2 linked regions of the Marinagarivorans cellulosilyticus genome follow. The main gene of each other region encodes a partner of the protein of the gene in region 2 in a complex. Links are inferred from orthologs where the notes say so. Each region holds a gene or a part of one and is shown on either strand. Other genes may lie near its edges.

Region 1 (4,785 bases), 1.9 Mb from region 2 along the record:
AAATCTGGTAATATTGCGCCCCTTTTAGGTGAAGGTGGTTTAACCATGGCGCGCACAGTACGAGTGAAAATCTGCGGTATTACCTCGGTTGCCGATGCGCAAGTGGTTTGTGATGCAGGAGCGCAGGCGTTAGGGATTGTGTTTTACCCGCCAAGTCCGCGTTATGTGGCTGACCTAGCGGTTGCGCGCGACATTGCGCAGGCGGCCGGGCCATTTGTATCGGTAGTGGGTCTTTTTGTAAATCCAGATCCTAAGTACATAGAGCAAGTATTGCGAGAAGTGCCATTAAATTTACTGCAGTTTCACGGTGATGAAACGCCTGAAACTTGCGAGCGTTACGCCCGTCCATATATTAAAGCGCTACGTATGAAACCCGAAACCGATATTGCAGGGCTTGCCAATCAATATGTTGGTGCGCGAGGCATACTGCTGGATGCATACCGTAAAGGGGTGCCTGGCGGGACGGGGGAAACGTTCGATTGGAACGCTATTCCTCGGGATATTGTAAAGCCGTTGATATTGGCGGGCGGCTTGGCCCCTGCGAATGTGGCTGATGCGATTGCGAGTGTCGCGCCTTGGGCAGTCGATGTGAGCGGCGGTGTAGAAGCCAGCCCCGGCAAAAAAGACGAAAGCCTAATCAAACAATTTATGGCGAATGTCGCTAACTAAATATTGTGTGCTTTGCACCCTAAGCACACCCAATTGAGGGATACCGTGAGTATTATTGAGCAACCCACAGATTTTAATCAGCTGCCTGATGCGAAGGGCCACTTCGGTCAGTTTGGCGGGCGTTTTGTTTCTGAAACGTTGATCCATGCTCTAGACGAGCTTAGCGAAATGTATAACCGCTTAAAGGATGACGAGGAGTTCTGCCGAGAATTCGATCATGACTTGGCTCATTACGTTGGGCGTCCGTCGCCGTTATATTTTGCTGAGCGTTGGACAAAAAAAATTGGTGGTGCGCAACTGTTTTTAAAGCGTGAAGACCTTAATCACACGGGTGCGCACAAGGTTAATAACACCATTGGGCAAGCGTTGTTGGCAAAGCATTCGGGCAAAAAGCGCGTTATTGCCGAAACCGGTGCTGGCCAGCACGGGGTGGCAACAGCGACGGTAGCAGCACGTTTAGGTTTGGAGTGCGTGGTGTACATGGGGGCAGAGGATGTTAAGCGTCAGTCTCTTAATGTTTATCGTATGAAACTTTTAGGTGCCACTGTGGTGCCGGTTGAGTCTGGCTCTAAAACCTTAAAAGACGCCATGAATGAAGCCATGCGCGACTGGGTTACGAATGTTGACGATACCTTTTATATTATCGGTACTGCTGCGGGGCCACACCCATACCCGCAGTTAGTGCGTGACTTTCAATGCGTTATTGGGCGCGAGGCCCGTCAGCAATGCCTAGCGCAAACGGGGCGTTTACCGAATGCCTTAGTTGCTTGTGTGGGTGGTGGCTCTAATGCTATTGGTTTATTTCACCCGTTTTTGAATGATAAAGACGTTGCAATGTATGGCGTAGAAGCTGGTGGTCACGGCGTTGAAACGGGTAAGCATGCAGCCCCGTTAAACGATGGCGTGCCGGGAGTTTTGCACGGTAACCGCACCTATTTAATGGAAGACGAAAACGGCCAAATTATTGAAACTCACTCAATATCGGCAGGCTTAGATTACCCAGGCGTGGGCCCAGAGCACGCATGGTTAAAAGATGTGGGGCGCGTAAGCTATGTTCCCATTAACGATGATGAAGCCATGAACGGTTTTCGCAGCCTAACGCGGGTAGAGGGCATTATGCCTGCACTGGAATCGTCACACGCTATTGCTTATGCCGAAAAGCTCGCCGGCGAACTGAGCAAAGACGACATTATTATTGTTAACCTTTCTGGGCGTGGTGATAAAGATATTCTGACCGTTGCCGAAATTGATGGAATTAAGGTTTAAGATGAATCGAATAACAACAACTTTGGATGCACTAAAAACCGAAGGCCGAAAAGCACTAGTCACCTATATTGTAAATGGCGACCCTACGCCCGATACAACATTGCTAAGCTTGCACAGCATGGTTGCAAACGGTGCTGATATTATCGAGGTGGGTGTGCCTTTTTCGGACCCTATGGCAGAAGGCCCAACTATTCAGCGCGCCCATGAAAGAGCATTAGTTCATGGCATTAGCTTAACAAGCACGTTGGATATTATTGCGCAATTCCGCAAGACCAATACCACAACGCCTATAGTGCTGATGGGTTACGCCAACCCTGTTGAGCGCATGGGCTATGCGAATTTTGCTAAAAAAGCCGCCGCCGCAGGTGTTGATGGTTTATTAACCGTGGACTTACCGCCAGAAGAATCTTCCGATTTAGATGTTGAGCTTAAAGCGGTAGGTATTCAAAATATTTTCCTTGTCGCCCCAACTACTGCTGACGAGCGCATTGCGCACATCACCGCGTCTGCAACAGGCTTTATTTATTATGTGTCCTTAAAAGGGGTTACCGGAGCTGGTCATTTGGATGTGGATTCTGTAGCGCAAAAAGTCGCAGCTATACGAAGCACTACGGGTTTACCTGTGATGGTGGGCTTTGGTATTAAAGATGGTGCTAGCGCCAAAGCGGCTAGCCAAAGTGCTGATGGCGCCGTAGTGGGTAGTGCGTTGGTGGCACTAATGGCTGAAGGCTCTGCAGAAGAAATTGCACAGCGCGTGGGCGAAAAAGTCAGTGAAATTCGACAAGGTTTAGATGTTTAGACGTTGCAAAATTCACGGCTAAATATACGACTAAGTATGCGCGCTTAAATCACAGCGGCGCTAAAATCGATACACAGTAAACGCAGGCCCCACAGGGGAAGCAAGAGGCAAGTAGAATGAGTTGGTTTGATAAAATTGTCCCCAAAGTTGTCCGCTCAGATGAGCGAAAAAGCGCAAGCAACATTCCTGAAGGCTTGTGGCAAAACTGTAAAAAATGCGCTGCTGTTTTGTATCGCCCCGAATTAGAGAAAAATTTAGGTGTGTGTCCTAAATGCGACCACCATATGCGTATAGGTGCTCGCAAGCGCTTGGATTTATTTTTAGACAGTGGCGAACGAGAAGAGCTTGCAACAGACGTTTTACCCGTTGATCGTCTTAAATTTAAAGACGTGAAAAAATACAAAGACCGCTTAAGTACAGCGCAGAAAAAAACTGGCGAAAAAGATGCCTTAATCGCGATGCGCGGACAGTTAAAAGGTATGCCCGTTGTTGCTGTAGCGTTTGAGTTTGATTTTCACGGTGGTTCGATGGGCTATGTTGTGGGCGAGCGTTTTACCCGCGCTGCGAACCGCGCGTTGGAAGAGGGCATTCCCTTGGTGTGTTTTCCGGCTACCGGCGGTGCCCGTATGCAGGAAGCTTTAATTTCTTTGATGCAGATGGCAAAAACCAGTGCAGTGATAGAGCGCATGAAGCAGCAAGGCGTGCCTTACATCTCGGTAATGACAGACCCTGTTTATGGTGGCGTTTCTGCTAGTTTGGCGTTGTTAGGTGATATTAACGCGGCAGAGCCAGGTTCACGCGCTGGTTTTGCTGGCCCTAATATTATTGAGCAAACGATTCGTCAAAAATTACCTAAAGGGTTTCAGCGTGCAGAGTTTTTGTTAGAGCACGGTGCTATCGATATGATTATTCACCGCAGTGAAATGCGTGACACATTAGCGCGCCTATTAGCGAAAATGACAAACCAAGAGCAACCTGCCGCCTAATGACAGCACGTTTTAATACGCTCGCTGAGTGGTTGGCTTGGCAAGAAAGCCACCACCCGTCGGCCATCGATTTAGGTTTAGAGCGTGTTCGTATAGTGGCGGAGCGTTTAGGTGTGCTTTCGCCTAAAGCCCGGGTTATTACTGTCGCGGGCACTAACGGTAAGGGTAGCTGTGTTGCTACGCTTGAGGCATTGTTAAGTGCTGCCGGTAAGCGCTTTGGGGCCTATACTTCTCCGCACTTTATACGCTACAACGAACGCGTTCGCTTGCAGGGCCAGCCTGTTAGCGATGCACAGCTATGCGATACCTTTGCTCGCATAGACGAGGCCCGTGGTGATATTTCTCTAACGTATTTTGAGTTTGGCACCTTGGCCGCGATGGACATATTTAATCGCGAGCCGCTGGACTACTGGTTATTAGAGGTTGGTTTAGGTGGGCGCTTGGATGCCGTCAATATTGTTGCGCCTAGTGTCGCAGTAATTACATCGGTCGCTATAGATCACGAGGCTTGGTTAGGATCTACCCGCGAAGTTATAGGGGCGGAAAAAGCCGGCATTTGCCGCGCTGATGCTCCCTTGATTTGTGCCGATAGTGCTCCGCCAGAATCTGTGCGCAACCAGGTTGAGCAGCTAGGGTGCCCTGCGTTGTGGTGGGGCAAAGATTTTGGTGTTAAAGATAATACGCTGTGGACAAGCGCAGGTTTAAAACTCAGTGCTGCCGAAGTGCGTTTGCCATTGCCGAGTGTTGCAGCGGCTATACAGGTGTGCGAGTTGGAAGGGTGTTTACCCCAAGCCCAGCTTGTGAAAGCTATTGAGGCTGTGCAGTTAACTGGGCGAATGCAGTTATTACCGGTTGGAGATGTATCTTTGCTGCTGGATGTTGCGCACAACCCCGCGGCAGCAGAGCTGTTAGCCGCCGAGTTAAAGCGGCGTAGCTTCAAGCCAATGCCTGCCATTGTCGCTGTTATGGCAGATAAAGACTTAAATGGTGTATTGGCCCCTTTAATACCGTGGGTGAGCCACTGGCATTGTGTACTTCTTGCAGACAACCCTCGGGCAGCGCAAC
Region 2 (15,807 bases):
CGCTCTCAAAATATTGATCCTCTATTGATTTTTCAGCTCTTATCGAATTTCGGCTTTTCATAATATTAAGCGCCTCGCCCAGCTCTTAGATCCTGCCTTAAAGTCAGCTTGGTATATTCCCAACGGTTTTTTTCTTTTTTTATTTCCTTCCTTTCTTTTAGAGATATGTACCTGTATTCAAAGCAATCTTTCTTTACTAGGCTCGTTTGATCTACAATTTTTCCGATGCGATTTATTGTGTTTCTATGATGGTTTATTGCAAAGTTTTTTATAGCTAAAGGTTTTCCTAGATCCAAAAAAAGATCGATCTGATTAATAATGATATATATTTTTTTTATGGATCTGCACTCATTAAACAGCAGTTCAAGGAGTGTGGAATTGAATGTGTCAAGTTGCTCGATGTATTGGTTGTCTAGGTTTTTCTTTTTGAGCTTTTCGCTGGCCGGCTTGTTAACTTTATATGCTTTCTCCTTTATCTCCGCTTTAGGCTCATAAAAAGATAGCACTAGAAATAGATCTGTCACTTTTTTATGATTTTCTAGTTCCTTTAGTTTTTTTATAAGTGTATTCGGTTTTTGCCCCTCGTAGTCTAGGGAGCTGCATTTAAACTCCTTTCCTTTAATTGATACATGAAACGTATATTTTTCATCTGGCTTTTCGGTGATTTCTGTGTCTCGGTATTCTCGGTCAGATAAGTAGTCAATAAAGCAGGTTTTTCCTGCTCCCCCTGTTCCAAAAACAACGTAAATAAACTCATTTTGTTCTGTTGTAGGCTGCACATTGGAATCGATTGTTTTTGGCTTTATACCATACAATTCTCCCAATACGCTTTTCAAACCTAAAGCGATTAAGAATGACACTAAAGTTATCAAAGTCAAAACAGGCGTTGTAATCCAGTTTTGGATGTAAGTAGCTATCTGAGGTACCTTGGCAGTAGTTAATTGATAGGCGAGTATTAAGAGAATCATTACTGCAATAGTGACAAAAATTGCTAAGACCAATCTATCTTTGTTTATGTCGTATTTCTCAAACATCCTTTCCCCTGTGCAGCTTGTAATTAGCCTGTGTGAAAATTCGATGCAGCCTTGCTAAGAGTCTAGCTTTTTCATTTTAAAATCTAATGCTCGGCATGAGTTTACAGCACTGAGCGTGATAGCACGGAGTGAAATAGGAATAGTCATATAAAAATGTCTCGCTCTCGGAGATTCGGCTTAGGTTGGGGCTATCATACGGCTCATCCCCCGCTTCGCGCTAAAGAAAGCCAAATACGAGCTACCCCAAAAGGTAAACGTCTCGCCAACCCCACCTTTTAAGCTTTGTTAAAACGCCAAGGCACAAGCTCATCCAGGCTGCAATTTTCCTTCGGCATCTGATTTAACAGATGCGGAACTAACAGGACACACTCTCTAAATTCTGGCCGTTTACATATAGAATTGGTGGATTGGACGGGCAGTTCCAGAGCATCCTGCTCCCGCTGCATTAGTGATTCCCTTCACGTCGCAGGCTAATGCGTGATGATGCCCAGCTCCATTGCATCTATGCAACCGCTGGATTAGTCAATCCTGCGCGTCAACGAGGCCATATCGTCTCAACTTTACCCTCGATTATCGATCGCCTAAGTATCGAGCCGGATAGCTGGTTAGAGCTGGCCCGCGCCGTCGAAAAGAACACTAAGACCTTTGTGGGGACCGGCGATCATATCGAGAGTGCCGCTCTCGCCATGGGTTACCAGCGGGCCCCTAATCGGCGGCGCCGCCAGTCGTTATTTGGCTGATCAGCCGCCTCACTTCCCTCTCACTTTTCTCACGCGGCTATGCTCAAAGCTGCTTGGATATATAGCTTGTTGTTCTATTGGTGAATTATTGATAACCAGCGATCATAAGATTGTGATCCTAAAGCCTTATCTGAAAAATGCTGTTTTCTCTGATACAAAAGGCGGGTAGTTTTAATTGTTTTTTAGAGTGAGTGTCCTCTTTGGTTCCAGCGATATGGTAACTCACTACTACTCTTTTGTGCTTTGTGGCCTTGACCTCATATATTCCCTGCATAAGTCAGAAGCTTCTTTTACAGAGCTTTCTGTCTTTTGTAGGGTTTGTTCTATTTTTGCCAAAACATTTTCCTGATCAGCGCTTTTGTCTTTTGAAGTTTGAGCTAATCGTTGCGCGTTTATTTCCGCTCTTTGTCGAGCAAGTCTTTCTGTTTCTCCTGTAATGAAAAGTATGCACGCGGGTAAAACCCTTTCTCGCTCTAATGCAGCTATAGCAATTTTTTCGACGCTTTCTGCCACTCTTTCTGTAGCTTCTTTGGACAGTTTACTAGCATCCGACTCTTGTTGAATGGTTCCTCCGCCTGAAGCAGATGTCGCAATAGTTTGGTGCACTGACTTAGTATCTTTAACCAGTTCGAGTTGAGCCTTTATCGACGTGATTTCGTCATTAACTAAGCCTAGTTTCACCTGCTCTTTTTCCAATGCTGTCGTCTTATCTGCAATAATCTGATTTATAGCTTCAAAGCTTTGCTCATCTTGGGGATCGCTCTCTTGAGCCATATCGCTCTTCGTTTTCTCGGCAGATGCCTTTTCCTTCTCTAATTGCGCAATTGCTACTTCCACTTTTGTTTGGTCTTTAATTTTTGTTTCTAAGGAAGCTTGGATGCTTTCCTCGAGTTCTGTTAAATCCTTAATATTTTGACTAACGCTGCCTGTTGTTGCTGTGTTTAAAGTAACGGCTGGTGCTCGCACAACACCCGTTAGCTGCTCTATCGATAGCAGTGCAATCATCACATCCTGATAACCGGAATGTAGAAGAAATGCTGTTGATTTATCGAGGGCATCATTACGCTCCAGCTCGCATATGCGATACATAGCATCGCGCATTAACTGGATGGACTGAGTTCGAAGACCAATGCTCGCAGCACTTTCGGCTGAGGAGCCAGATGTGTTGCCGGATATATCTGTGGGGTTGGAAATGTTTAGCCCGAAGGTACTGGCCAAGGCAGACATGGCATCTGGGCTTGGCTCTGAGCAAAAGCGCCCTACAGCATCTGAAATAGCTAATCGCTGTTTAGCATCAATACTAATAACCTTAGTTCCCATAGCTTCAGGTCTTTCAGAAGAACCATAGTCAAATTCATGATTTATCGATTTCCAATTAGCTGCACACCCGTGGAGAAAAGGCACTGAAAAGACGATAAAGATAGTTTTGAGTATTTCTAAAGCCAGCCTCATATAGCTATACCTATATTGGTAGATTTGACTATATCGTAAACACCGCAGTGTGTAGTGGTCAACCTATCTGGTCACGAGTTTAGAGTTTTTTTGTAAATATTTTCTTTTTTGACCGGTGTCAGTCCGTCATTGTGCTGGTGAGGTCTGACGCTATTGTAATAACGTAAAGATATAATTGTTAACGGCATGCTTCGTCCACAAGAAGTCGGGCCATCCTTTCTTTGGCATGCAGTCAGATTTTAAACTACGAAAGCAACATATTTCGGGACACCCAAAACTCACTCCATTTCCCAACTACAAGGCCACGTACTCGCTATAAAGCCGTCGGATATCAATTTCTCAGGCCCTTACGTGTCAGTAGCACGTGTGGAGCGACCAGCCCCAGCAAGGATGCGTGGGGGTAGACTTTGCACCTGCATAAGGATATGCAAGATTAGACTTTGCAGGAGATGTAATAAAGCGGCATCGCACTGTTTGAAATCGCAGGATCCATCCCTCATCTAAGTGGTAACTCAACAAAAAAGGTCGCCAGGGCGCCCTACACTTAAGCGAGGTTGATATGCATTACTGTGGAATTGATCTAGCAAGCAAATCAAGCAACATCTGCGTTATTGATCAGCAAGGCAAGGTATTACGCGAGCGGGTTATTGCAACAGAAGCGGCTGAGCTGAATGAGGCGCTGGCCGGTTTTGATGATCTAACGGTTATTATCGAGGCGAGTCCTTTAGCGGAAACAGCGGCAAGGGTCGTGGAAGATATCGGCAAAAAGCCAGTCATTATTGATGCTCGTGCGGCAAAGAATTTAATGAGTAGCATGAAAAAGACGGATCGACGAGATGCCAAAGCTTTAGCCGAAATTGGGCGAAGCGGTTGGTATACCGAGGTCCATAGAAAAAGTGCAAAGGCGCGGGAGCTGCGAAGTATATTGGGAGCAAGGCAAACGATACTAAAAACCAGCAAGATGATTCGGTCGTCCATCCAAGGGTTGCTGCGCTCACATGGAATTAAGGTCGGCCAAGTCAGTGAAGGACTTTTCGCTGAGCGGGTTTTGGCGCTATGTGAAGAATATGCGCCGGGTCTAAAAGCGTCACTCGCAGCAATGCTAGAGACTTGGGAAATTGCTGTTAAAAAAGCTAAAGCGCTCAAAAAAGCGGTTGATGGAATGGGACGAGATGATGCTGTTAGTCAGCGTTTACAGAGTATTCCTGGTATCGGACCTCTGATTAGCACGGCTTATCAGGCAACGATTGACGACCCTCACAGGTTTAATCGCGCGGAAGAGGTTGCGGACTATTTGGGCTTAGCACCACGAATATACCAATCAGGAGAAGTGGAGCGCCGAGGGCGGATCACGAAAGAAGGTGATGTTTTATTGCGGTGGCACCTTGTTGAGGGCGCTCACGTACTTTTAACACTCGGGCGAGATTGCGCGCTTAAGCGTTGGGGGCAATCCCTAGAAGAAAGAAAGGGGCCCGCGAAAGCAAAAGTGGCAGTCGCTCGTAAATTGGCAATATTAATGTGGAAGCTTTGGAAAAACGAAAAAACATTTATCGCATTCCCATAATTATTGACTCTTTTTAACGGCGGTGCCCAACCGTTAAGTTTGGAAAATGGGTTAATCAGGATGAAGTATCATCAAGCTCGGTCACGTAGACCACGACATGTGCTTGGGATTCGATCCCGTGCAGGAGATGATTGGCTACGTGCTCCGACTCCATCTTGTCGGCACCTTGAGTGACCACGAAGAGAAGCCTGAAGCTTGATGATATTCTTCCACTTAGTGAAATTGGTCTTGACTGTTAGGGCCGCTTTAGAGAAGCACAAAGTCGAGGAGCGCAAAGTCGTAGATGGCTTGAGCGTGCCGGAGAAATTGATATTCGACGGCGCTCAATAGGAGGAAACGGTTAGCTGCGGCAGGCACTCGTTTTTTAGCGAACTTGCACGCACTTAAGCACGTGTAGCGCGGAGCATCCAGGCTGTTTTTTCGTGGATGCGCATGCGGTCTGATACCAGTGCTGCGGTGGATTCATCGTCAGCGTCTTGCGCTGCTTTTAGTACTTGCCTGGCCGTGCGCACAACAACTTCGTGCCCTTGTGTCAGGATGTCGACCATGGCGCCAGCTGCGGGTATATCGTCGACTTCCTCAATAGAGCTAAGCTGAGCAAATGCCTTGTAGGTGCCTGGTGCAATCACACCTAAGGTGCGAATGCGTTCTGCAATATCATCTACCGCTATTGCTAATTCGGTGTAGTGCTCTTCAAACATTAAGTGCAGCTCGCGAAATTGCGGCCCAGTAACATTCCAGTGGAAGTTATGCGTTTGTAGATAAAGCGTGTACGAATCGGCGAGCAGATGTTTTAGGCCCTCGGCAATGGCTAGGCGGTTTTCTTCGCTGATTCCAATATTAATTGCTGTCATGTTAACCCTCTTCGTTAAGTGAATGGCACGATTTAATTATAGTAAAACCAAATTACAGATTTAAAACAAATAGATCTTTGCTATGGGGGTTATAGCGTGGCTTAACTTGTGATATTTAAGTTGATTATTGCTTGGCGTGAACTAAGCGGAAGTCGGGTTTTGGGGTGCCTATAAGCTTAGGTTCGAGTGCAATGCTTAAAAAAACATTGTCAAAACCCATCGGTTGATACCAGTATTCAAACCAAAGTGCATGGCGGCTGTGTTCCAAAGCGAGTGTTTGCGGCTGGCTAAGGTCCATCGCTTCTGCGTTTATGCGATCTAGCCCCGCGCTAATCCCTGTGCCTACGGTTTTCAGCGCGGCTTCTTTGAGTGTCCATATTTTATAAAACAGTTGTGTTTGGGCCGCGCCGCTCAGGCGATTGAGTGCTTGGCTTTCTTCTGGGGTGAAGTAGCGCTCGGCAATGCTGGTTAGGTCGCTCATTTTGCGTTGGGGGTGCTCGATATCCACACCAATATCGCCTTCGTCACTGATCGCGTAAGCCAGATACTCCCCCGAGTGCGTTAAATTAAATGCTGTGGGGTTGCCTTCTAAATAGAGTTTGCCATGTGAATGCTTTTTGAAAATGATAGATTCAACTGGCGTATTCAGGTGTTTTGCCAGTGCGTGCTTAAGGTAATAGCGGCCGTAAATGAATTCGTGTAAACGGCGCTCGGCCTTAATGTTGTTGGCGCTTAGGCTTTCTTCTGGGCTTAAGGCTGCTCGGGCAATATGGAGCGGGGTTTCAATAAGTAAGCTTGGGATGTGGAAAAGATGAATAAAGATTGGCATAGGAAACGGTTATTTAGCGAGAAGCGCGGAGCTTACCACAGGCCGTTGTTAGGGTAAGAAAAAAGCCCGCGAATCATTGATTACGCGGGCTTTTGTAGGCTAAGTAACGCTAGGGGTTGATTACTTTTGCTGTTCGCGCTCAATTGCGCGGTAGGCGATATCGTTGCGTTTATACACGTCTTTCCAGTCGATTTTATTGGCAACAGCGTAAGCATTTTGCTGAGCTTGCGTCACATTGACGCCAAGTGCCGTGGCGCATAATACGCGGCCGCCATTGGTTACAATATTGCCGTCTTTTAGGCTGGTGCCGGCATGGAAGACTTTAGTGGTGGCGGTTTCTAAACCGTCCAGGCCAGAGATCACATCGCCTTTATTGTAGCTGCCAGGGTAGCCGCCGGCGGCTAACACTACGCCAACTGCTGGGCGGTCGTCCCACTCGGTGGTTTTGCTGGCTAAGTCGCCAGCCAATGCAGCTTGGCAAATATCAACAAGATCAGATTGCAAGCGCATCATAATGGGCTGTGTTTCTGGGTCGCCAAAGCGGCAGTTGTACTCGATCACTTTGGGGTTGCCGGTGCTATCAATCATTAAGCCGGCGTACAAAAAGCCTACATAGGTGTTGCCCTCTGCGGCCATGCCATTGATGGTGGGCATAATGACCTGTTCCATAACGCGGTCGTACACTTCAGCGGTAACCACGGGGGCGGGCGAGTAGGCGCCCATGCCGCCGGTGTTCAAGCCGGTATCGCCGTCGCCTGCGCGCTTGTGGTCTTGGCTGGTGGCCATAGGCAATACGTTTTTGCCGTCGGCAATTACGATAAAGCTTGCTTCTTCACCCTCTAGAAACTCCTCAATCACCACACGACAGCCGGCATCGCCAAAAGCATTGCCACTGAGCATGTCTTTAACGGCGTCTTCGGCAGCGGCTAAATCCATCGCAACGATCACGCCTTTACCCGCGGCAAGGCCGTCGGCTTTAATCACGATAGGCGCGCCTTTTTCTTGCAAGTAAGCAAGGGCCGGTTCGACTTCGGTGAATTTCTCGTATTCGGCGGTTGGGATGTTGTGGCGGGCTAAAAAGTCTTTGGTGAAGGCTTTGGAACCCTCTAGCTGGGCTGCACCCTTGCTGGGGCCAAAGCAGGCTAAATCGCGTGCTTGAAAGAAGTCTACAACACCATCAACAAGCGGGACTTCTGGGCCAACAATACTGAGCGCAACGTTATTTTCTTGTGCGAAGGTGGCGAGTTTTTCAAATTCTAAAACGTCGATCTCAACGTTTTTTAATTTACCGTCGCCTTCGGTGCCGGCGTTACCTGGCGCTAGAAAAACAGTTTCTACGGCTGGGTTTTGTGCGGCTTTCCATGCTAAAGCATGCTCGCGGCCACCGCCGCCGATAATAAGTATATTCATTGATAAATTACCTTATTGGGTAATTGAAAACTGTGGGAGTTGAGGTGCAGCGAATGCGTAGGGTAATCGTTGGAATACTCCAATGATTACCCTACGGCGTATTGCTTAGTGGCGGAAGTGGCGCATGCCAGTAAACACCATGGCAATACCGGCTTCGTCGGCGGCGGCAATGACTTCTTCGTCGCGCATAGAACCACCTGGTTGAATCACAGCTTTAATGCCTGCTGCCGCTGCGTTATCTAAACCATCGCGGAAGGGGAAGAAGGCATCACTTGCCATAACCGAGCCCGGTACTTCAAGGCCTGCATGTTCAGCTTTAATGCCGGCAATGCGCGCTGAATTAACGCGGCTCATTTGGCCTGCGCCTACACCAATGGTGCGGCCGCCTTTGGCGTAAACAATCGCGTTGGATTTTACCATTTTGGCTGTTTTCCAAGCGAAGAGTAAATCGCTAAGCTCGTCTTCGGTAGGCTGGCGCTTAGTGACGACTTTCAAATCGTCTAGGCCAATCATGCCGTTGTCGCGGTCTTGTACTAACAGGCCACCGTTAACGCGTTTGTAATCTAGCCCAGTTGCAGGCGTGCCTTGCCATTCGCCGGTCACTAATAAGCGAACATTTTTCTTCGCGGTAACGGCTTCTATTGCGGCGGTACTGGCGCTGGGCGCGATAATCACTTCGACGAATTGGCGGGCAACGATGGCTTCGGCGGTGGCGGCATCTAATTCGCGGTTGAAGGCAATAATGCCGCCAAAGGCGGATTCTGTGTCGGTTTCAAAGGCCTTGTCGTAGGCACTTAAAATATCTTCATCAACGGCTACGCCACAGGGGTTGGCGTGCTTAACAATGACGCAAGCCGGCTGGTCAAATTGCTTAACGGTTTCCAGTGCGGCATCGGTATCGGCGATGTTGTTGTAGCTTAGCTCTTTACCCTGCAATTGTGTTGCGGTGGCAATAGAACCTTGTGCTGGGTTTTTCTCGACGTAAAAAGCGGCTTTTTGGTGCGGGTTCTCGCCGTAGCGCATTTCTTGCGTTTTGATGAACTGGCTGTTGAAGGTGCGGCTAAAGTCTTCGCTGCCACCTTCCACTAAACGGCCAAAGTAGTTGGCAATGGCGCCGTCGTAGCTGGCGGTATGCTCGTAAGCTTCAATGGCTAAGTTAAAGCGGGTTTTGTAGCTAATGCCGCCTTCGGCTTCAATTTCGGCCAAGATGGTTTGGTAGCGGCTGGCGTTAACCACGATGGTGACATCGTTATGGTTTTTGGCTGCTGCACGAACCATAGTTGGGCCGCCGATATCGATGTTTTCGATGGCATCTTCTAGGCTGCAATCGGGGTTGGCGACGGTATTTTCAAACGGATAAAGGTTAACCACTACAAGGTCGATGGGCTTAATGCCATGGTCTGCCATAACGGCTTCGTCTACACCGCGGCGGGCTAAAATGCCACCGTGGACTTTAGGGTGCAGGGTTTTTACGCGGCCGGCCATCATTTCGGGGAAGCCGGTGTAATCAGACACTTCGGTAACGGCGATGTTGCTGTCTTTTAACAGCTTGTAGGTGCCGCCGGTAGACAGTAGTTCTACGCCTTTTGCGGCAAGGGCTTGGGCAAATTCGACGATGCCGGTTTTATCAGAAACGCTGATAAGTGCACGGCTCACTGCAACATTTTGTGAATGTGGCATGGTGGTGATGTCCTCAGACTTTTTAACAAATTAAAAAAACGACAACGCCTTGCTAACCGGTAGATTAGCAAGGCGTTTGGAAGGGCTGTTTTACAGTAAACCGTATTGCTTCAGTTTTTTGCGCAGGGTACCGCGGTTTAAGCCAAGTACGTGCGCCGCTTTGGTTTGGTTGTGGCGGCAGTACTTCATTACAACTTCAAGTAAGGGGGCTTCTACTTCTGATAACACCATATCGTAGACTTCGGTAACTTCTTGGCCTTCCAGATTCTGGAAGTAATTAGTAACCGCTTGTTCTACGTAATCGCGCAAAGATTGCGCTTGGCCCACTTGCTGGCGTTGCTCAGGTTGCGAAAACTGAGGCACTGGCGCGCTGGGAGCTGCGACAGCTGCGGTGGTGGGTTCTTGATGACGTTCAGTGATAAAAGGTTCGGCTGAATTCATGCGGCTTCTTCCTCTAATGGTAAGTGCTCGGTAAAAAGTGTGCGTACGAGCTTTAATTGTTCTTGGGGTAAGAGCAACGGGTTAAATTGACGACGCGCGGCCTTTACGGCTTCTTGTGTCGGCAGGTGCTTGTCCATGTACCAGGCAAAGTGTTTACGCGCAATGCGCACACCATGCTCCTGGCCATAGAAGTTATACATGGCGTTAAGGTGCTTAAGTAGCGTTTGAGCGACCTCGGCCAAGTGGGGTTGTTGCGCTTTTTCGCCAGTGGCCAAAAAGGCATTAATTTGTTGGAAAAGCCACGGGTTACCTTGGGTTGCGCGGCCAATCATTACCGCTGCTGCGCCGGTTTGTTCGAGTACTTGCTGGGCTTTTTCTGGGCTATTGATGTCGCCGTTGGCGATAACAGGAAGGTCGGTTTCGGTAACGACTGCCGCAATGGTGCTGTACTCGGCTTCGCCGTTAAAGCGGCAAGCTCGGGTTCGGCCGTGTACTGTTAGCAGCTGAATACCTGCATCTTGGGCGATGCGGGCAATGCGGCAGGCATTTTTGTTGTTGGTATCCCAGCCTGTGCGAATTTTTAGCGTAACGGGAACAAGGCTAGCTTCTACCACCGCTTGCAGTATGTCATTTACCAAGCCTTCGTCTTGCAGTAACGCAGAACCTGCGGCTTTGTTACAGACTTTTTTAGCGGGGCAGCCCATGTTGATATCGACAATATGAGCGCCAGCATCAACGCAAGCTTTGGCTGCTTCAGCCATTTGGGTTGGCTCGCTGCCGGCAATTTGTACGCTGCGCAGGCCGTTTTCGCCATCACTTTTCAGGCGGTTTTGTGATTTACGGCTTTGCCATAGGTGGGTTTGAGAGGTCACCATTTCACTCACTGCCAGCGCTGCGCCTTGTGTTCTGCACAAGTTGCGAAAGGGCTGGTCAGAAATGCCTGCCATGGGCGCAAGTACCGCGCGACCCTCGATGGCGTATGGCCCAATGTGAAACAAATTGATCCCCCTAGGATACATCTGGCAAGCTTTAGCGCTTGTTGGGCACGGTTATGGGTGCCGGTATATCTTAAGCCTAACAATGTAAGCGTTATATGTTCGTGCTCTTTGTGTTTGAGCTTTTCCTCCGGTGCGGAGGCCTAATGAGGCTTGCTAATGCAGTGGTTCTTTCGCTAAAACAGCGCGTTATGCAGCTGGATTTGGGGAAGCCATTAATGCTTAGTGCGGGCTGGAAGTCCGCCTCAAAAAAGGGCGGCCATCATACCTCTACAGCCTTATTTTCAAAAGTATAATTTGACCAAATTGACTAAAAAATAGCTAATCTTTACTGACTTTTTGTCGCCAGAGTGGAAGCCGTTTCACACGCTTGTCATTTTCTGCTCTGCTTGGTGAAACTTTGTCTTGCTGTGTTCGCTTTTTGTCTAGTGCTACTCGTCGATAACTATTTTATAACTCACGGCACCTTTACCTGGGTCGACCAGCTCAAGCGAAAGGTGGATTGCTTTTAGCGAGGGCATCATAGAGGCGCCGGTTAAATCACCGCCTAAGTATTCGTTGGGCTCGAATGCTCGGCTTGCCACCACCTTGTTTTTAATATTGCTGAATATTAAAACGAGCTTTGGAAAGGGTTGCTCGTAAAGGGCGTGGTTTTGTATCACCACATCAACCAGTAGTGCGCCTTCTGTGCTGGGGTGGGTGCGAACCAAAAGGTTGGTTGTGCGTATTTTTCGCAAGTTTTTACGAATAGGTAGCTCGCAGCCAAGGTGTTCGCAGGCGATCGCGTAATACTGGCGATAGGGGTCTTTGATGCTGAGCTCATCAAATTTGAGCCAGGCAATTTGAGCTGCCAGCGCAGCACCAGCGCACATTGCCAGTACAAGCCAAATTATGCGGCTCAACCAGACTGGGCGCTTGGCGGTATATTGAAGTTCTACGGCCTCAACCTCGATGGCGTCGACTAAAGTTCTTGGTGCTTGAGGGCCTGCGTCACTTGCTTGCTTGGCGGCATCGAGTTCTTGTTGCAGCTCGGCGAAATCTTTTTCGGCAATTTCGACTTCGGGTTCAGGCTCTTCCGCTTTTGAGGCCGCATATTCTTCAGCTTTTTTAGCGGCAGCTGTAGGTTCTTCGCTGGCGGCTTGCTCTTTATTGGTTGGAGAGCCTTCACTTTCTTTATCGCTAACGGCGGTATTGCTAGGAGCTGTTTCGTCCAGCAATGCAGACCTAGCCACGGAAGCGTCTTTTTGTTCGTTATGTGTTGGTTGTAAGTGTTCTGACTTCTGGTTTGCTTTGTTAGGCTCTGCCTGGGGTGCTTGCTCTGGTTCTGGTTCTGGTTCTGGCTCGCTAGGCGTGATGCTTTCGGTTGGTGGCTCTTCTGGTGTAGTTTCGCTGGCAGGCTTTTTGTTTAAGCCTAGCTGCGACGGGTTATGTCCTTCGTCTTCTAATAATTGTAGCGCCCAACTTTCGTCATCATCGACTTCAGTCGCAGATTGCTCTTCGACTTTTTCAAGAATACTTTTAACGCGCTCAGTTGACGGGTCGACTTCGGGGGGGGCGTCTCGCAACTCATCTAGCTCGAGATCATCGCTGATGAGTAAGTCATCATCGTCGTCCAGTAGTGCTCTAGAGGATTTTTGTAGGCTATTTGTTAGGTTTTCGCGCCCGTTAAACACATTAAGGCAGGAACCACAGCGTACTGCACCGTTAGCGGTGTTGAGGTGCGCGTCTGTTACGTTAAACGCAGTAGAGCACTTGGGGCAGCGGGTTATCAAGCTTGTCATATGTTTTTGTTATAGCTCGGTTGCGAAAAGGGCAAAACGGTTATTGTCTATGCGTGCTTGGTTGCGGTCAAGCGAACCCATTCCTCTTTTTTCGCTACCGGGTCAAAGTCAAAAAACGGTGCGTAGGCGGCCTGTACAGCTTCGGCTTGTGTCGCAAGAATGCCAGATAAGCATAGCTTACCGCCGGGTTTTACCAAGGGTGTTAGTGTTGGCGCTAGCTCGACAAGGGGGCCGGCCAGTATGTTAGCGACCATAACATCAACGGGGCTATTTGAGCATTTATCCGGGAACACAACGGGGAAGCGTTCTGCGGCAATAGCATTGCGTTGGGCGTTATCTTGCGTGGCGAGTAGGGCTTGCGGGTCGATATCGACACCTAGTACCTGTTTGGCGCCCAGTAATATTGCCCCAATGCCTAAAATGCCAGAGCCGCAGCCGTAGTCGATAATGTCTTTATCGGTTAGAGCTTGAGTCGCTAGCCACTGTAGGCATAAGAAAGTTGTGGGGTGCGTGCCGGTGCCAAACGCTAGGCCAGGGTCCAGCAGTAGGTTAACGGCCTCGGGGTTGGGGGGCGCTATCCAGCTGGGGCAAATCCAAAAGTTATCGCCGCATTGAATGGGGTTGTAATGCTGCATCCATTCGCGCTCCCAGTCTTTGTCTTCAACGATATGCCACTTGAAGTTTGCTTTCGTCGGCAGTTGTAGTTGTGAATCGATGGTGGATGTATCGACTTCGGCTTCGAATAGTCCAGTGACACGGGTTTCTGACCACAGAGGCGTTTCCCCTAATGCCGGCTCAAAAATGGGTTGGTCGGCGTTATCTTGCAATGTTACCGACAGCGCACCGACCTCCATGAGTTGATCCTCGATGAGCGGCGCATCTTCGCGGTTAGTATTGATGTGGATCTCAAGCCAAGGCATGTCGTGTCTCTGATTTTGGTATTTGCAGGGCATTGCTAGCAGCGCGTAAAAACAAAAACACCCAAGCTTGCCGGCCCGCATATTATTAACAGCGGGTTTTTTAAGCTTGGGTGCTAGCGTGGTTTTGGGCTTACTTTAGCTGCAATTTCTTTTCGAGGTAGTGAATATTTACACCACCTTCGCCAAATGCACCATCGCGAACAAGGTCGTTCTGTAGTGGGATATTGGTTTTGATGCCGTCGATAATCAATTCGTCGAGCGCAACGCGCATACGCGTTAAGGCTGCAGAGCGATCGCGTGCATGGGTGATCACCTTAGCGATCATAGAATCGTAGTAAGGCGGCACTTTGTAGCCTGAGTAAATGTGTGAGTCTACTCGTACACCTAACCCGCCAGGAGCATGAAATGCGCTAATGGTTCCTGGGCTTGGCATGAAGGTGTCTGGGTCTTCGGCGTTAATGCGACACTCAAATGCGTGCCCGCGAACCTGTACGTCATCTTGAGTGATGCTAAGTGGCAGCCCAGAGCAAACGCGAACTTGCTCTTTGATAAGATCGATACCGGTAATCATTTCGGTAACGGGGTGCTCAACCTGAATACGGGTATTCATCTCGATAAAGTAGTAGCTACCGTCTTCGTATAAAAACTCGAAGGTACCGGCGCCACGGTAACCGATATCAATACAGGCTTTTACGCAAGAGGCAAAAACGGCCTGGCGAGCTTCTTCGTCAAGGTGCGGTGCGGGGGCTTCTTCCAATACTTTTTGATGGCGGCGCTGCAGTGAGCAGTCGCGATCGTAAAGGTGAACGGCGTTGCCTTGCCCATCAGACATAACTTGAACTTCGACGTGGCGTGGGTTTTGGAGGAATTTCTCCATATATACTGTGCCGTCACCAAAGCAAGATTGTGCTTCAGAGCGCGTTAAGTTAATAGAATTGATAAGCGCCGCTTCGGTATGAACGACGCGCATGCCACGACCACCACCGCCGGCTGCCGCTTTAATAATAATCGGGTAGCCAATGCGCGCGGCGATATCTAGGCAGCGCTGTGGGTCGTTTTCGGGAAGTGCGCCGTCGGAACCCGGTACTGTGGGGACGCCTGCCTTCTTCATAGCTTCAATGGCGCACACCTTATCGCCCATTAAGCGAATGGTGTCGGCATCTGGGCCTATGAACGTGAAGCCACTTTTATGGACCTGTTCTGCAAAGTCAGCGTTCTCCGCGAGGAAGCCGTAGCCTGGGTGAACGGCTACAGAGTCGGTAATTTCCATTGCGCTGATAATCGCTGGAATATTTAAGTAACTATTTGTGGAGGCGTTGGGGCCAATGCAAACAGACTCGTCAGCAAGTTTAACGTGCATCAAGTCTTTGTCGGCTTGTGAATAAACCGCGACGGTTTTAATGCCGAGCTCTTTGCAGGCGCGTAATACGCGCAGTGCAATTTCACCGCGATTGGCTATGAGAACCTTGTCAAACAACATGGGTATTCCTCAGTGGCTTAGGCGATGATAACGAGGGGCTGGTCGAACTCAACTGGCTCGCCATCTTTAACCAAAATTTCTTCGATTACGCCGGCTTTATCGGCTTCGATTTGGTTCATCATTTTCATGGCTTCAACAATACAAATAACATCACCAACTTTAACGGTTTGGCCTACGCTAACAAAATTGTCGGCGCCTGGGCTGGATGCGCCATAAAAAGTGCCAACCATTGGCGACTTAACGGCGTGGCCAGTTGGCGCTGCAGGTGCAGCGGCCGGCGCGGCAGTAGGAGCGGCTGCGGCGGGCGCTGGAGCTGGCGCAGCGGGTGCGGGTTGCGCATACGCTTGCATGGGCACCATTTGGTTGCGAGAGCCACGGCTAATGCGTACTGACTCTTCGCCTTCGCTAATTTCTAGCTCTTCAATATTGGATTCTTCAAGTAGCTCTATTAGCTTTTTGATTTTACGAATATCCATGATGACCTCTTCTTTTGGGATCAATAAATTAAGTGTTTGCACCGAGCGCATCAAATGCCGCGATCAGTGCGAGTGTGTAACTGGTGGCTCCGAAGCCGCAAATAACGCCCTTAGCAATATCGGATAAATACGAATGCTGCCTAAACGGTTC

The links.
Region 1: the proteins of accC (region 2) and accD are in contact, whole or in part, in a solved structure (PDB 8UXZ), measured with the Escherichia coli proteins. The link is inferred for Marinagarivorans cellulosilyticus from one-to-one orthologs.

Annotation. Positions count from the first base shown.
Region 1 is NZ_AP023086.1:2,550,316-2,555,100, forward strand. What follows is about bases 1,928-4,785. They hold accD (acetyl-CoA carboxylase, carboxyltransferase subunit beta), read left to right. Parts: upstream 1,928-2,850; coding sequence 2,851-3,720; downstream 3,721-4,785. Other genes in these bases: trpB (tryptophan synthase subunit beta), read left to right, coding at 1,928-1,935; trpA (tryptophan synthase subunit alpha), read left to right, coding at 1,937-2,734; MARGE09_RS10355 (bifunctional folylpolyglutamate synthase/dihydrofolate synthase), read left to right, coding at 3,720-4,785. Outside these bases: MARGE09_RS10335 (phosphoribosylanthranilate isomerase), read left to right, coding at 46-669; more of trpB, read left to right, coding at 721-1,927.
Region 2 is NZ_AP023086.1:674,615-690,421, forward strand. What follows is about bases 13,005-15,807. They hold accC (acetyl-CoA carboxylase biotin carboxylase subunit), read right to left. Parts: upstream 15,178-15,807; coding sequence 13,831-15,177; downstream 13,005-13,830. Other genes in these bases: prmA (50S ribosomal protein L11 methyltransferase), read right to left, coding at 13,005-13,700; accB (acetyl-CoA carboxylase biotin carboxyl carrier protein), read right to left, coding at 15,198-15,656; aroQ (type II 3-dehydroquinate dehydratase), read right to left, coding at 15,685-15,807. Outside these bases: MARGE09_RS02545 (hypothetical protein), read right to left, coding at 1-61; MARGE09_RS02550 (GTPase domain-containing protein), read right to left, coding at 66-1,034; MARGE09_RS02555 (hypothetical protein), read right to left, coding at 2,003-3,226; MARGE09_RS02560 (IS110 family RNA-guided transposase), read left to right, coding at 3,786-4,790; MARGE09_RS02565 (Dps family protein), read right to left, coding at 5,174-5,644; MARGE09_RS02570 (4'-phosphopantetheinyl transferase family protein), read right to left, coding at 5,769-6,473; purD (phosphoribosylamine--glycine ligase), read right to left, coding at 6,594-7,883; purH (bifunctional phosphoribosylaminoimidazolecarboxamide formyltransferase/IMP cyclohydrolase), read right to left, coding at 7,989-9,563; DNA-binding transcriptional regulator Fis, read right to left, coding at 9,654-10,004; tRNA dihydrouridine synthase DusB, read right to left, coding at 10,001-11,002; MARGE09_RS02595 (DUF3426 domain-containing protein), read right to left, coding at 11,431-12,780; more of prmA, read right to left, coding at 12,828-13,004. UniProt on the Escherichia coli protein: This protein is a component of the acetyl coenzyme A carboxylase complex; first, biotin carboxylase catalyzes the carboxylation of the carrier protein and then the transcarboxylase transfers the carboxyl group to form malonyl-CoA.